DNA from 3 places in the Saccharopolyspora hordei genome. Region 1 is predicted to be linked to each of the others. Evidence: riboswitches for the same ligand, from Rfam matches in the RefSeq annotation. Region 1 holds a riboswitch; each other region holds the start of a gene.

What was found. Region 1 has a riboswitch for glycine ahead of gcvP (aminomethyl-transferring glycine dehydrogenase). Riboswitches for the same ligand answer to the same signal wherever they lie in the genome.
Region 2: linked by a shared signal. The riboswitch ahead of gcvH (glycine cleavage system protein GcvH) and the one ahead of gcvP (aminomethyl-transferring glycine dehydrogenase) in region 1 are both predicted to bind glycine.
Region 3: linked by a shared signal. The riboswitch ahead of gcvT (glycine cleavage system aminomethyltransferase GcvT) and the one ahead of gcvP (aminomethyl-transferring glycine dehydrogenase) in region 1 are both predicted to bind glycine.

What each region holds. Positions count from the first base shown of each region.
Region 1 is NZ_JACCFJ010000001.1:4,021,769-4,025,519, forward strand. Features, by position in the region: gene gcvP (aminomethyl-transferring glycine dehydrogenase) at 1-1,740, opposite strand, end outside; glycine riboswitch at 1,914-2,016, opposite strand; gene HNR68_RS18495 (MerR family transcriptional regulator) at 2,103-2,672, opposite strand; gene HNR68_RS18500 (bifunctional nuclease family protein) at 2,943-3,419, opposite strand.
Region 2 is NZ_JACCFJ010000001.1:1,638,949-1,642,699, forward strand. Features, by position in the region: gene HNR68_RS07730 (PucR family transcriptional regulator) at 1-1,285, opposite strand, end outside; glycine riboswitch at 1,401-1,494, shown strand; glycine riboswitch at 1,495-1,593, shown strand; gene gcvH (glycine cleavage system protein GcvH) at 1,647-2,018, shown strand; gene HNR68_RS07740 (L-serine ammonia-lyase) at 2,047-3,399, shown strand; gene HNR68_RS07745 (MarR family winged helix-turn-helix transcriptional regulator) at 3,622-3,751, shown strand, end outside.
Region 3 is NZ_JACCFJ010000001.1:2,236,509-2,240,259, forward strand. Features, by position in the region: gene glyA (serine hydroxymethyltransferase) at 1-136, opposite strand, end outside; gene gcvT (glycine cleavage system aminomethyltransferase GcvT) at 160-1,263, opposite strand; glycine riboswitch at 1,383-1,484, opposite strand; glycine riboswitch at 1,485-1,583, opposite strand; gene HNR68_RS10490 (TetR/AcrR family transcriptional regulator C-terminal domain-containing protein) at 1,714-2,367, opposite strand; gene HNR68_RS10495 (acyl-CoA dehydrogenase family protein) at 2,469-3,647, shown strand; gene HNR68_RS10500 (hypothetical protein) at 3,705-3,751, shown strand, end outside.

The DNA.
Region 1 (3,751 bases):
GGCGAACTCGCCCTGGCTGCCCGCGTTGGGCTGCAGGCTCACCGCGTCGTAGCCGGTGACCTCGGCCAGCCAGGTCTCCAGGTCCTTGACCAGCGACAACAGCCCCTCAGCATCCTGCGCGGGCGCGAACGGGTGCAGGTCGCCGAACTCCGGCCAGGTGATCGGCTCCATCTCGGCCGTCGCGTTGAGCTTCATGGTGCACGAGCCCAGCGGGATCATGCTGCGGTCCAGCGCGACGTCCTTGTCCGACAGCTGCCGCAGGTAGCGCAGCAGCGAGGTCTCCGAGTGGTGGGTGTGGAACACCGGGTGCGTCAGGTACTCGGAGGTGCGCAGCAGCGCCTCCGGCAGCGCGTCCGGGGTCTGCGCGTCCAGCTCGTCGACGTCCACGCCGTCGATGCCGAACGCCCGCCACACGGTCGCCAGGTGGGCGCGCGTGGTGGTCTCGTCGCAGCTGACGCCGACGTGGTCGGCGTCCACCCGGCGCAGGTTGATGCCGCCGCGGCGCGCGGCGGCCACGACCTCGTCGGCCCGGCCCGGCACCTTCGCGATGACCGTGTCGAAGAAGTCCCGGTGCAGCACCTCGACCCCGCCGCGCCGCAGCTGCTCGGCCAGCACGGCCGCCATCCGGTGCGTGCGGGTCGCGATCGCCCGCAGCCCGGCCGGGCCGTGGTAGACGGCGTACATCGAGGCCACCACGGCCAGCAGCACCTGCGCGGTGCAGATGTTGCTGGTGGCCTTCTCGCGGCGGATGTGCTGCTCGCGGGTCTGCAGCGCCAGCCGGTAGGCCTGGTTGCCGTCGGCGTCCACGCTCACCCCGACCAGCCGTCCGGGCAGCTGCCGCTCGAGGCCCTTGGCCACGGCCATGAACCCGGCGTGCGGGCCGCCGAAGCCCATCGGCACGCCGAAGCGCTGCGAGCTGCCGACCACCACGTCCGCACCGATCTCCCCCGGCGGGCGCAGCAGCGTCAGCGCCAGCAGGTCGGTCGCCACCACGGCCTTCGCGCCGCGCTCGTGCACCTCGGCGATGACCGCCTCGTGGTCGCGCACGGCGCCCGAGGCGCCCGGGTACGACAGCAGCGCACCGAAGAACTCGCCCTCGGGCAGGCCCTCGGACAGGTCGGCGACGACGACCTCGATGCCCAGCGGCTCGGCGCGGGTCTGGATGACCGCGATGGTCTGCGGCAGGGTGTCGGCGTCGACCAGGAACCGCGGCGACTTCGACTTCCCGGCGCGGCGCACCAGCGTCATGCCCTCGGCCGCGGCGGTCGCCTCGTCGAGCATCGACGCGTTGGCCACCGGGACGCCGGTCAGGTCGGCCACCATCGTCTGGAAGTTCAGCAGCGCCTCCAGCCGGCCCTGCGAGATCTCCGGCTGGTACGGCGTGTAGGCGGTGTACCAGGCCGGGTTCTCCAGCACGTTGCGCCGGATGACCGGCGGGGTCGTGGTGCCGTAGTACCCGAGCCCGATCATCTCGGTGTGCGGGGTGCAGCGGCGCGCGAGCTCGCGCAGCTCCGCCAGCGCCGCCGACTCGGTGGCCGGTTCGGGCAGGGACAGCCGCAGGTCGTCCTCCCGGATCGCGTCCGGCACGGCGCTGCGGCCCAGCTCCTCCAGCGAACCGACACCGATCACGTCGAGCATGTGGGCGAGCTCCGCCGGGGCCGGCCCGACGTGCCGGTCAGCGAACGGCGTTCCGTGCTCCAGGGCTGCCAGGGGGATGCGATCGTGCGTCACGTCGGACATCGCGAACCTCAATCATCGCGGCGAACAGGGGCAGCAGTGCAGCCTCGGCTGCCTTGCTCTCCCCCTCTGTCACTGCTCGCGAAGCGAACGCCTGAGAGCTTCGCCCGGGGACCGGGCTTGCACCGTCGGCGGGGCGGCACCACTGCCGTGGCACCCCCACTTTCCAGAGGCATCTCGCCCGTGCGGTCCGGGTGGCCTGAGAGGTTGTCGGGGAGGGTTGCTCCTTCGGCGCCGACCACGGCTGGGCGCCGGGCCGGACTCTCCCGCACGGGGTCGACGATGTGTCGCAGCCTACCCGATCAGACCGGGTCCGCGGACCGCCGATGCGACCTGGAGCACAGTCGGCGTGACCGGCCGACCGGTCAGCCGGTCTCGGCCTTCCGCTCCCGGCGACGGCGGGACAGCTCGTCCTCGGCCTTCACCATCTCGCCGCCGTCGGCCCGCTCGGCCGGGAACTCGTGGATGGTGCCGCTGATCTCGCGCATCGCACCGCTCACGGCGATGCCGAACACCCCCTGGCCACCCTGCAGCAGGTCGACCACCTCCTCGGCCGAGGTGCACTCGTAGACCGTCGTGCCGTCGCTGAACAGCGTCAGCTTGGCCAGGTCCTGCACGCCGCGGTTGCGCAGGTGCTCCACCGCGACCCGGATGTTGTGCAGCGACACCCCGGTGTCCAGCAGCCGCTTGACCACCTTGAGCACCAGGATGTCCTTGAACGAGTACAGCCGCTGCGAGCCGGAGCCGGCCGCCCCGCGGATGGACGGGCCGACCAGCTTGGTGCGCGCCCAGTAGTCCAACTGGCGGTAGGTGATGCCGGCGATCTGGCAGGCGGCCGGCCCGCGGTAGCCGACCAACTCGTCCGGCAGCGAGGCGTCTGGGAACAGCTCACCCTGCTCCACGGCAGCATCCCCGTTGGACGCTTCCTCGACCACGCCTGCCTCCCCTCGTCCGGCTTGTCGCCGACGACGATCACCAGCGCCCGACCGGTTCGGTCGGGGCCGCGAACCGCCCCGCCGACCGCGGTCCGGTAGCACCGACGCATCGGCAGTCACCCGCTGAATCACACCGGGGCGATTTCGCTCAACCCGACGGTATGCCTGCCTCGCGGGGAGGTCAACGCGACGCGCGGGCACCCGGACGAGCCGGCCCCCGCCTGCGGGCGCAGGCGGGGGCCGGTGCTGCTCCTACCGGTGCGCGGACCCTCAGGTGTCCGCGCCGCGGAAGTCCTCCGGGGAGACCGAGTCGAGGAACTCGCGGAACTTCTCGACCTCGTCCTCCTGCTCGTCCGGGATGATCAACCCGGCTTCGTCGAGCACCGACTCGTCGGCGTGGATCGGCACCCCGACGCGCAGCGCCAGGGCCACCGAGTCGCTCGGCCGCGCCGACACCCGGACGTCCCCGTCGAACACCAGCTCGGCGAAGAAGGTGCCTTCCTGCAGATCGGTGATCCGGACCTGCTCGAGGTCGCGACCCAGGGCGCCGATGACGTCCTTGAGCAGGTCGTGGGTCAGCGGTCGCTGCGGCCGCACGCCCTGCTGCTCGAGCGCGATGGCCGTCGCCTCCACCGAGCCGATCCAGATCGGCAGGTAGCGCTCGCCGTGCGCCTCGCGCAACAGCAGGATCGGCTGGTTGGCTGGTAGTTCCACTCGCACGCCGACGACGCGCATCTCGCTGCTCATCGTCACATCGCCTCCTCCAGCGCGCCGAAGCGTGGCATCCCCATCGAGGATCGCGCACCGGCGCTTTCGACGCTACCCGCGATACGGCGGCTACGCCCATCCCTCGGCGGCCCGACCGACCGCCGCTGCCACAGCTCTCCCGCCGGAACACCGACCCGGACGCTGGACCCGAACCGCTGGCTGCGCTCGTCGTAGAGCGGTACCAGCACGATACACCCGCCAGGGCCCCTGGCGGACCGCTGCGGAGGAAGCCGCTGGAACATCAGAACCGGTTGCGCTGCCGGGAGATTCCCGGACTCGGATGCCGCCGACCCCGGTCGCGCACGTACCGC
Region 2 (3,751 bases), 2.4 Mb from region 1:
CCCCCGCGTCGGTCGCCGCCCCCGCCATGCGGCTGAGCACCAGCAGGTGCCAGTAGTCCTCGTACACCGCCACCCGCTCCTGCAGCCGGCCGGTGCGCAGCAGGCTCACCAGCTCTTCGGCCTGCGACCGGGACTGGTGCAGCTCGGCGACCGCCACCGCGGTGCCCACCGCGATCAGCGGGCGCGGTGTCATGTCGTGCGAGGCCAGTGCGCTGCGCAACTCCTGCCAGCCGCCGCGGTCGCGGTCCGGCACCACCGCGTAGAGCATGGTGCCGATCTCGGTGACCAGGGGACGGCGGCCGATCCCCCGGGTGATCCACTCCCACAGCGCGAGCCGGTGCCCCTCGGCGGGGCCGGCGGAGGCGGGCATCTCGATCGCGATCACCCGGTGCGGTTCGTTCGGCACCGCCAGTTCGTTGGCCGCGGCCCGCCACCCCTCGCCGCCTTCCAGCAGCAGCCGCACCTGCTCGGCGCTGCGGCGCCGCTCGGCGTCGGCGACCGCCCGCCAGCGCAGCAGCTGCAGCGCGACCAGGGGAGCGGTGTCGGCGAACGCCGTCGCGCGCTCCTCGGAGACCTCGCCGGGCACCACCGCCCACATGGAACCGAGCAGCTCGCCGCCCATCCTGATCGGCACCACCAGCCGGGGCAGCGTGCCGTCCTGCTGAGCGGGCACGAAGATCGCCGAGCTGCCCTTGCTGATCTTGCGGAACGTGCCGCGGGCCCGGAACTTGGCGAGCACGTCGGCCGGCTGCCTGCGTCCCATGATCGTCGACACCCGCGCGGGGTCGGTGAGGTCCTGCCGGGCCGAGTAGGCCAGCACCTGGGAGTGCGCGTCCTCGATCGTCACCGGCGCGTCCACCACGTCGGCCACCGCGTCGGCGAGCCGGAACAGGTCGCCGACGCCGGTGCGCGTGTCCGGCTCGTCGATGCCCGTCCGGGCCAGCGCCGCCCGGACCAACCACACCAGCTGCGCCCACGCGGACTCCGGGCGGACCTCGACCAGCGCGACCCCGGTCTTCTCGGCCGTGGTCACGAGCCGTTCGTCGATCGGCGGTTTGAGCAGCACCGCCGCCGCGCCCTGCTCACCGCAGACGCGCACCAGCTCCACCGCCTGCTCCCGGTCCACGACGGCCACCCCCAGCACGAGGTCGCCGTCGACCACGGTCGGGTGCTGGTCCGGTTCGGCGATGACGACGTCACCGACGCACTTGCTCGATTCCGGGACGACCACCGCCCGCAGCAGGGCTGGCCCCACCCGCTCGACCAGCGCCTGGACGTCCAGCATCACCGGCCTCCTGAGAACCTGCGGTCGCCTGGCCGCCGGCCGGGGGAGGGCGTTGTGGCACCAGAGCGGACCCGTTTATCGTTGCTGAGCACGTCGACAATCGCATACCGGCCGTCGAACCCGAGCGGGAGAGACCTCGCAACGACGCGAGGCGCCGAAGGAGCAAGACTCCCCACAAACTCTCAGGCACCCATGACCGTTCGGGCGAGGCAACTCTGGAAAGCGCGCGTCGCTGCCGGCGCGCCACCCACGGTGCAAGCCGCTGGTCTGCGGCGAAGCTCTCAGGTTCCGGCAACAGAGGGGGAGGCCCAGCACATCCCGGGCGCTACCGGCGTCCCCTGACCGTTTGGAGCCTCCCGTCATGTCCCTGCCCCAGGACCTGCGCTACACCGAAGAGCACGAGTGGATCCAGGACCGCGGCGAGCTGGTGCGCATCGGCATCACCCAGCACGCCGCCGAAGCCCTCGGTGACATCGTCTTCGTGCAGCTGCCCGAGGTCGGCGAGCAGATCGAGGCCGGTCAGGCCTGCGGCGAGCTGGAGTCCACCAAGTCCGTGAGCGACCTGTTCGCGCCGGTCACCGGCGAGGTCGTCGCGGTCAACGAGGCCGCTGTGGACGACCCTGCGCTGGTCAACGCCGAGCCGTACGGCGAGGGCTGGCTGCTGGAGGTGCGCGCCACCAGCACCGGTGCTGTGCTCACGCCAGAGCAGTACGCCGAGCTGATCGAGCAGTAGCGGCGCCCGGCAGCAGCGGAGGCGATCAATGGCGATCAGTGTCTTCGACCTGTTCTCAGTGGGCATCGGGCCGTCGAGCTCGCACACGGTCGGGCCGATGCGGGCGGCCGGCCGCTTCGCGCGGCGGGTGCGCGACGCGGGACTGCTGTCGCAGGTGACGCGCGTCAAGGCGGAGCTGTTCGGGTCCTTGGGCGCCACCGGGCACGGGCACGGCAGCCCGAAGGCGGTGCTGCTGGGCCTGGAGGGCCACCGGCCAGAGGTCGTCGACCCGGCCGCGGTGGCGGACCGGGTGACCGAGATCGGGGCGACCGGGCGGTTGCTGCTGGACGGTGTGCACGAGATCCGGTTCGACGTGGACCGTGACCTGGTGATGCACCGCCGCAAGTCGCTGCCGGTGCACCCCAACGGCATGCGGTTCACCGCGTTCGGCGGGGACACCGAGCTGGACAGCGCGGTGTACTACTCGGTGGGCGGGGGTTTCGTCGTCGACGAGGACGCCACCGGGGCCGACCGGATCAAGCCGGACGAGACCGAGCTGCCGATGCCGTTCCGCACCGGTGCGGAACTGCTGCAGCGCACCGCCGAGTCCGGATTGCCGATCAGCGGCGTCATGCTGGCCAACGAGCTGTCGTGGCGCAGCGAGGACGCCGTGCGCACGGGCCTGCTGGAGATCTGGCAGGTCATGCGGGAGTGCGTGGACAACGGGTGCCGCAACACCGGGGAGCTGCCCGGCGGGCTGAAGGTCAAGCGGCGGGCGGCGGAGCTGGCCGCCGCGCTGACCGGGCAGGACGACCCGATGGAGTGGGTCACGCTGTTCGCGCTGGCGGTGAACGAGGAGAACGCCGCCGGTGGACGGGTGGTGACGGCCCCGACCAACGGCGCGGCGGGCATCGTGCCGGCGGTGCTGCACTACTACACGCGGTTCGTGCCGGGCGCCGACGAGGACGGGGTGGTGCGGTTCCTGCTGGCCGCGGGCGCGGTCGGGGTGCTGTTCAAGGAGAACGCCTCGATCTCCGGCGCCGAGGTCGGGTGCCAGGGCGAGGTCGGGTCGGCGTGCTCGATGGCCGCGGCCGGGCTGGCCGAGGTGCTCGGCGGCACGCCGCGGCAGGTGGAGAACGCCGCGGAGATCGCGATGGAGCACAACCTCGGGCTCACCTGCGACCCCATCGGCGGCCTGGTGCAGATCCCGTGCATCGAGCGCAACGCGGTGGCCTCGGTCAAGGCGATCACCGCGGCGCGGATGGCGCTGCGCGGCGACGGCGACCACTTCGTGTCGCTGGACAAGGTGATCAAGACGATGCGCGACACCGGCCGGGACATGAAGGTCAAGTACAAGGAGACCGCCCGCGGCGGGCTCGCGGTCAACGTCATCGAGTGCTGAGCACGGCGCGAGCGGCGTCTCGCCGTCCGCGCCGGTGAGGTGAGGAAGGGAACCTACCTGTCACGGTCGCCAGGTAGCGGCGGCCGCTGGGTGACAGGAAGGTTCCCTTCCTCGCGTTCGGGCCGCGGCTGAGGTGACAGGAAGGTTCCCATGCTCCACTCCGCCCACCCAGTTGTCTCCAATTCAATTGCGCACAACTCAATTGCGCGCTACCATGGTGGCATGGCTGGATCGGAGTCGCGGTTGGCGTTGGACCGGCAGTTGTGCTTCGCCCTCTACAGCGCTTCACGCGCCTTCACCAACCTGTACCGGCCGCTCCTCGGCGAGCTCGGGCTCACCTACCCGCAGTACC
Region 3 (3,751 bases), 1.8 Mb from region 1:
CGGCCTGGGGGGCGAAGTTCTCCGAGGCGATCATCTCCAGCGTGGTCTGCTGGCGGTCGAGTTCAGCGCGGACCGCCGCCGCCACCTCTGGGTCCACCGCGGCCAGCTGATCGTTGAACAGGTCCGGTGTCGACATGGTGTTGCCTCCTGTTGTGTCTCTCAGGCGTTGCGGCGGTAGAACGGCAGCTCGACGACCTGGACCGCGACGGCCTTGCCGCGGATGTCGACCTGCAGCTGCGTGCCGGGTTCGCTGTGGTCGCGATCGACGTAGGCCATCCCGATCGGGTGGCCCAAGGTCGGGGACGGCGCGCCGCTGGTCACCACGCCGACCTCGGCGCCGTCGGCGTCCAGCACGCGGTAGCCGTGCCGGGGCGCGCGGCGCTGGTCGGTGGTCAGACCCACCAGGGTGCGTTCGGTGGGCTTGTCCGCGAGGGCGGCCAGCGCCTCCTTGCCGACGAAGTCGCCGGGCTTGTCGAGCTTGACCACCCGGCCGAGGTTGGCGTGGAAGGGAGTGAGGTCGGCGGAGAGCTCGTTGCCGTACAGCGGCATCCCCGCCTCCAACCGCAGCGTGTCGCGGCAGGACAGCCCGGCCGGCTGCAGCCCGTGCTGCGCGCCGGACTCGGTCAGCGCCTGCCACACGGCCTCGGCGTCACCGGGCGCGGTGAACAGCTCGAAGCCGTCCTCGCCGGTGTAGCCGGTGCGTGCCAGCAGCACGTCCTTGCCCGCGACCCGGGACGGGTAGCCCGCGTAGTACTTGACGCCGGAGAGGTCGGTGTCGGTCAGGGGCTCCAGGATCGCCACGGCGTTCGGGCCCTGCACCGCGATCAGCGCGTGGTCGTCGGAGACGTCCTCGTGGCGGGCGTCGAACCCGGTGACCCGCTCGGCCAGCTCGGCGGAGACCACGGCGGCGTTCGCGGCGTTGGCCACCACCAGGAACTCCTGCTCGGCCAGCCGGTAGACGATCAGGTCGTCCAGCACACCGCCCTGCGGGTTGCAGATCATGGTGTAGCGGGCGCGGCCGGGCTTGATCGCGGAGGCGTTGGCCACCAGCGCGTAGTCCAGCGCGTCGGCGGCCTGCGGACCGCTGATCCGGATCTCGCCCATGTGGGTCAGGTCGAACAGGCCGGCGGCGGTGCGCACCGCGTTGTGCTCGGCGGTGTCGCCCGAGTAGCGCAGCGGCATCTGCCAACCGGCGAACTCGGTGAAGGTGGCTCCGAGCGCCTCGTGCACGTGGTGCAGGGGCGTCCGTCGTGGCGACGACATGGTTGTTGTGACTCCTCCTGGTGGGCGCCGGTCGGCAGTCGAGGGCCGGTCAGCTCACTGCGCCCAACCTTACGGGGGCACCTCGACCCCGACCTGCGCGGGCTTGGCGCTGGTCGGGCGGTCTCCCCGGAGTCATTGGCCTGAGAGTTTCGCCACCGTCGAGCGGTGACTTGCACCGTGGGCGAGGAGCGTCGTCGCTCCTGCTTTTCTCCGTGATCGCCTGGTGCCGTGCGGTGCCGGTGCCTGAGAGTTTGCTGGGGAGTATTGCTCCTTCGGCGCTCCGGTCCCGCCTGGGCCGGAGTCTCTCCCGCACGACGTCATCGGCGCTGTATTGGGTTGTGCGACTTGGACGCTACGAACCCCCGGTGACCCACGTCAACCGGACGGGCGAGTGATCTCGTGCTGACCCGCGGTCGCCGACCGGGGCGTTGCGGAGGCGTCCCCTCCCGGTCACCGGGTGTCGCCGGGGGTGCGGCTCTTCTCGCGCAGCTCGCGGTACTGCGTGCGCAGGCCGTCGATGAGGGCTTCGAGGGCGAGCTCAAAGCTGGCCTCGTCGATCTCCGCGGCGTGCTCGCGGAGCAGGTGGGCCTTGCCCAGGTGCGGGAAGCGCTCGTCGTAGAGCTCCGCGTCGTCCGGGAAGCCGCCGCTGAACGACCCCATCGCCGAGCCCACCACCAGGTACTTCGTCGAGGCGCCGATCATCGTGGCGTAGCGCTGCGGCCAGCCCGCGCTGGTCAGGCCGCCGTGCACCGCGTCGGCGCGGCGCAGGGCGTTCTCCCGGCGGGCCGGGCCGGAGGCCAGGAACGGCACCAGGTTGGGGTGGGCGACCAGCGCTGCCCGGTAGGAGCGGGCCCAGACGCGCAGGCCGGTCGTCCAGTCCTGCTCGAAGCCGGAGACGTCGACCGCGGCCATGACGTCGTCGGCGATCTCGTGCAGCAGGTCTTCCTTGGTCGAGACGTGGTTGTACAGCGAGGCCGCGCGCACCCCGAGCCGTTCGGCGAGCCGGCGCATGGACAGCGCTTCGAGCCCCTCGGCGTCGATGATCTCCAGACCGACGCGGCGGATGCGGTCCGGTGACAACCGGGGAGTGGTCGGTCTGGGCACGGCGTCTCCTCGTCGATCCCTTGCCACGCTCGTCAGCGTCGTCCTAGGCTGCCACAAAACTAACGATGTTAGTTAGATGGCCGCAGGGAAAGGATCCGGCGATGGTCGACTTCTCGCTCTCCGACACCGAGCGCGACATCAGGGACTGGGTGCGCAACTTCGTGCAGCGCGAGCTCGTCCCGCTGGAGCCCGAGGTGCTGCGTCGGGAGCGGGCCGGTGAGCGGGGCCTGACCAAGGACGAGCAGCGCGAGCTGCAGCTGAAGGCGAAGGAAGCCGGCTTCTGGGGCATCCAGACGCCCGAGGAGTACGGCGGGATGGGCCTGTCGGCGGTGATGTCGGCGCTCATCGAGGTCGAGCTCGGCCGCACCTACGTGCCGTTCCGGTTCGGCGGCTACGCCGACAACATCCTCTACCACGCCAACGAGGAGCAGAAGCAGCGCTACCTGCTGCCGACCATCGAGGGCACGCGCAAGTCCTGCTTCGCGATCACCGAGCCGGGCGCCGGGTCGGACGCCAAGCACCTGCGCACCACGGCGGTCAAGGACGGCTCCGAGTGGGTGATCAACGGCGAGAAGACGTTCATCACCGGCGGCATCGACGCCGACTTCGTCATGGTCTTCGCCGTCACCGACAAGGAGAAGGGTGCCGACGGTGGCGTCACCTGCTTCCTGGTCGACCGCGAGATGGGCTGGAAGTCCGAGCCGATCGACATCATGGGCCCGTGGGAGCGCCAGCCCGCGTCCCTGGTCTTCGACAACGTGCGGGTGCCGGAGGGCAACGTGCTCGGCGAGGTCGGGCACGGGTTCAAGCTCGCCATGCAGTGGATCGGCCGCGGCCGCTACATGCTGCCCGCCCGGGCGCTCGGCGCCTGCGAGCGGCTGGTCGAGATGGGCATGGAGTACGCCAAGCAGCGCGAGACCTTCGGCAAGCCGATCGCCGAGCGCCAGGCCATCCAGTGGATGATCGCCGACTCGGCCGTGGAGATCGAGGCGCTGCGCTGGCTGGTGCTGCAGGCGGCCTGGCAGATCGACCAGGGCCTGGACTCCCGCCACGCGCAGTCCATCGCCAAGCTCTACGGCGCCACCCGCGCCAACGAGATCGTCGACCGGGTGCTGCAGATCCACGGCGGCATGGGCTACACCAAGGAGCTGCCGATCGAGCGCTGGTACCGCGACCTGCGGCTGCTGCGGATCTTCGAGGGCACCGACGAGATCCAGCGGCGCACCCTGGCCCGCAACCTGCTCAAGGGCCACGCGTCGGTTCGCGGAGTGCTCGGCTGACCACGCTCCGCGGGTAGCCTGGGGGTGGTGCCGTGACGCCGATCCCCGGGAGAAGAGATGTCGCTGTTCAAGAAGGTCGCGGAGTTCGCCAGCAGCCCGCAGGG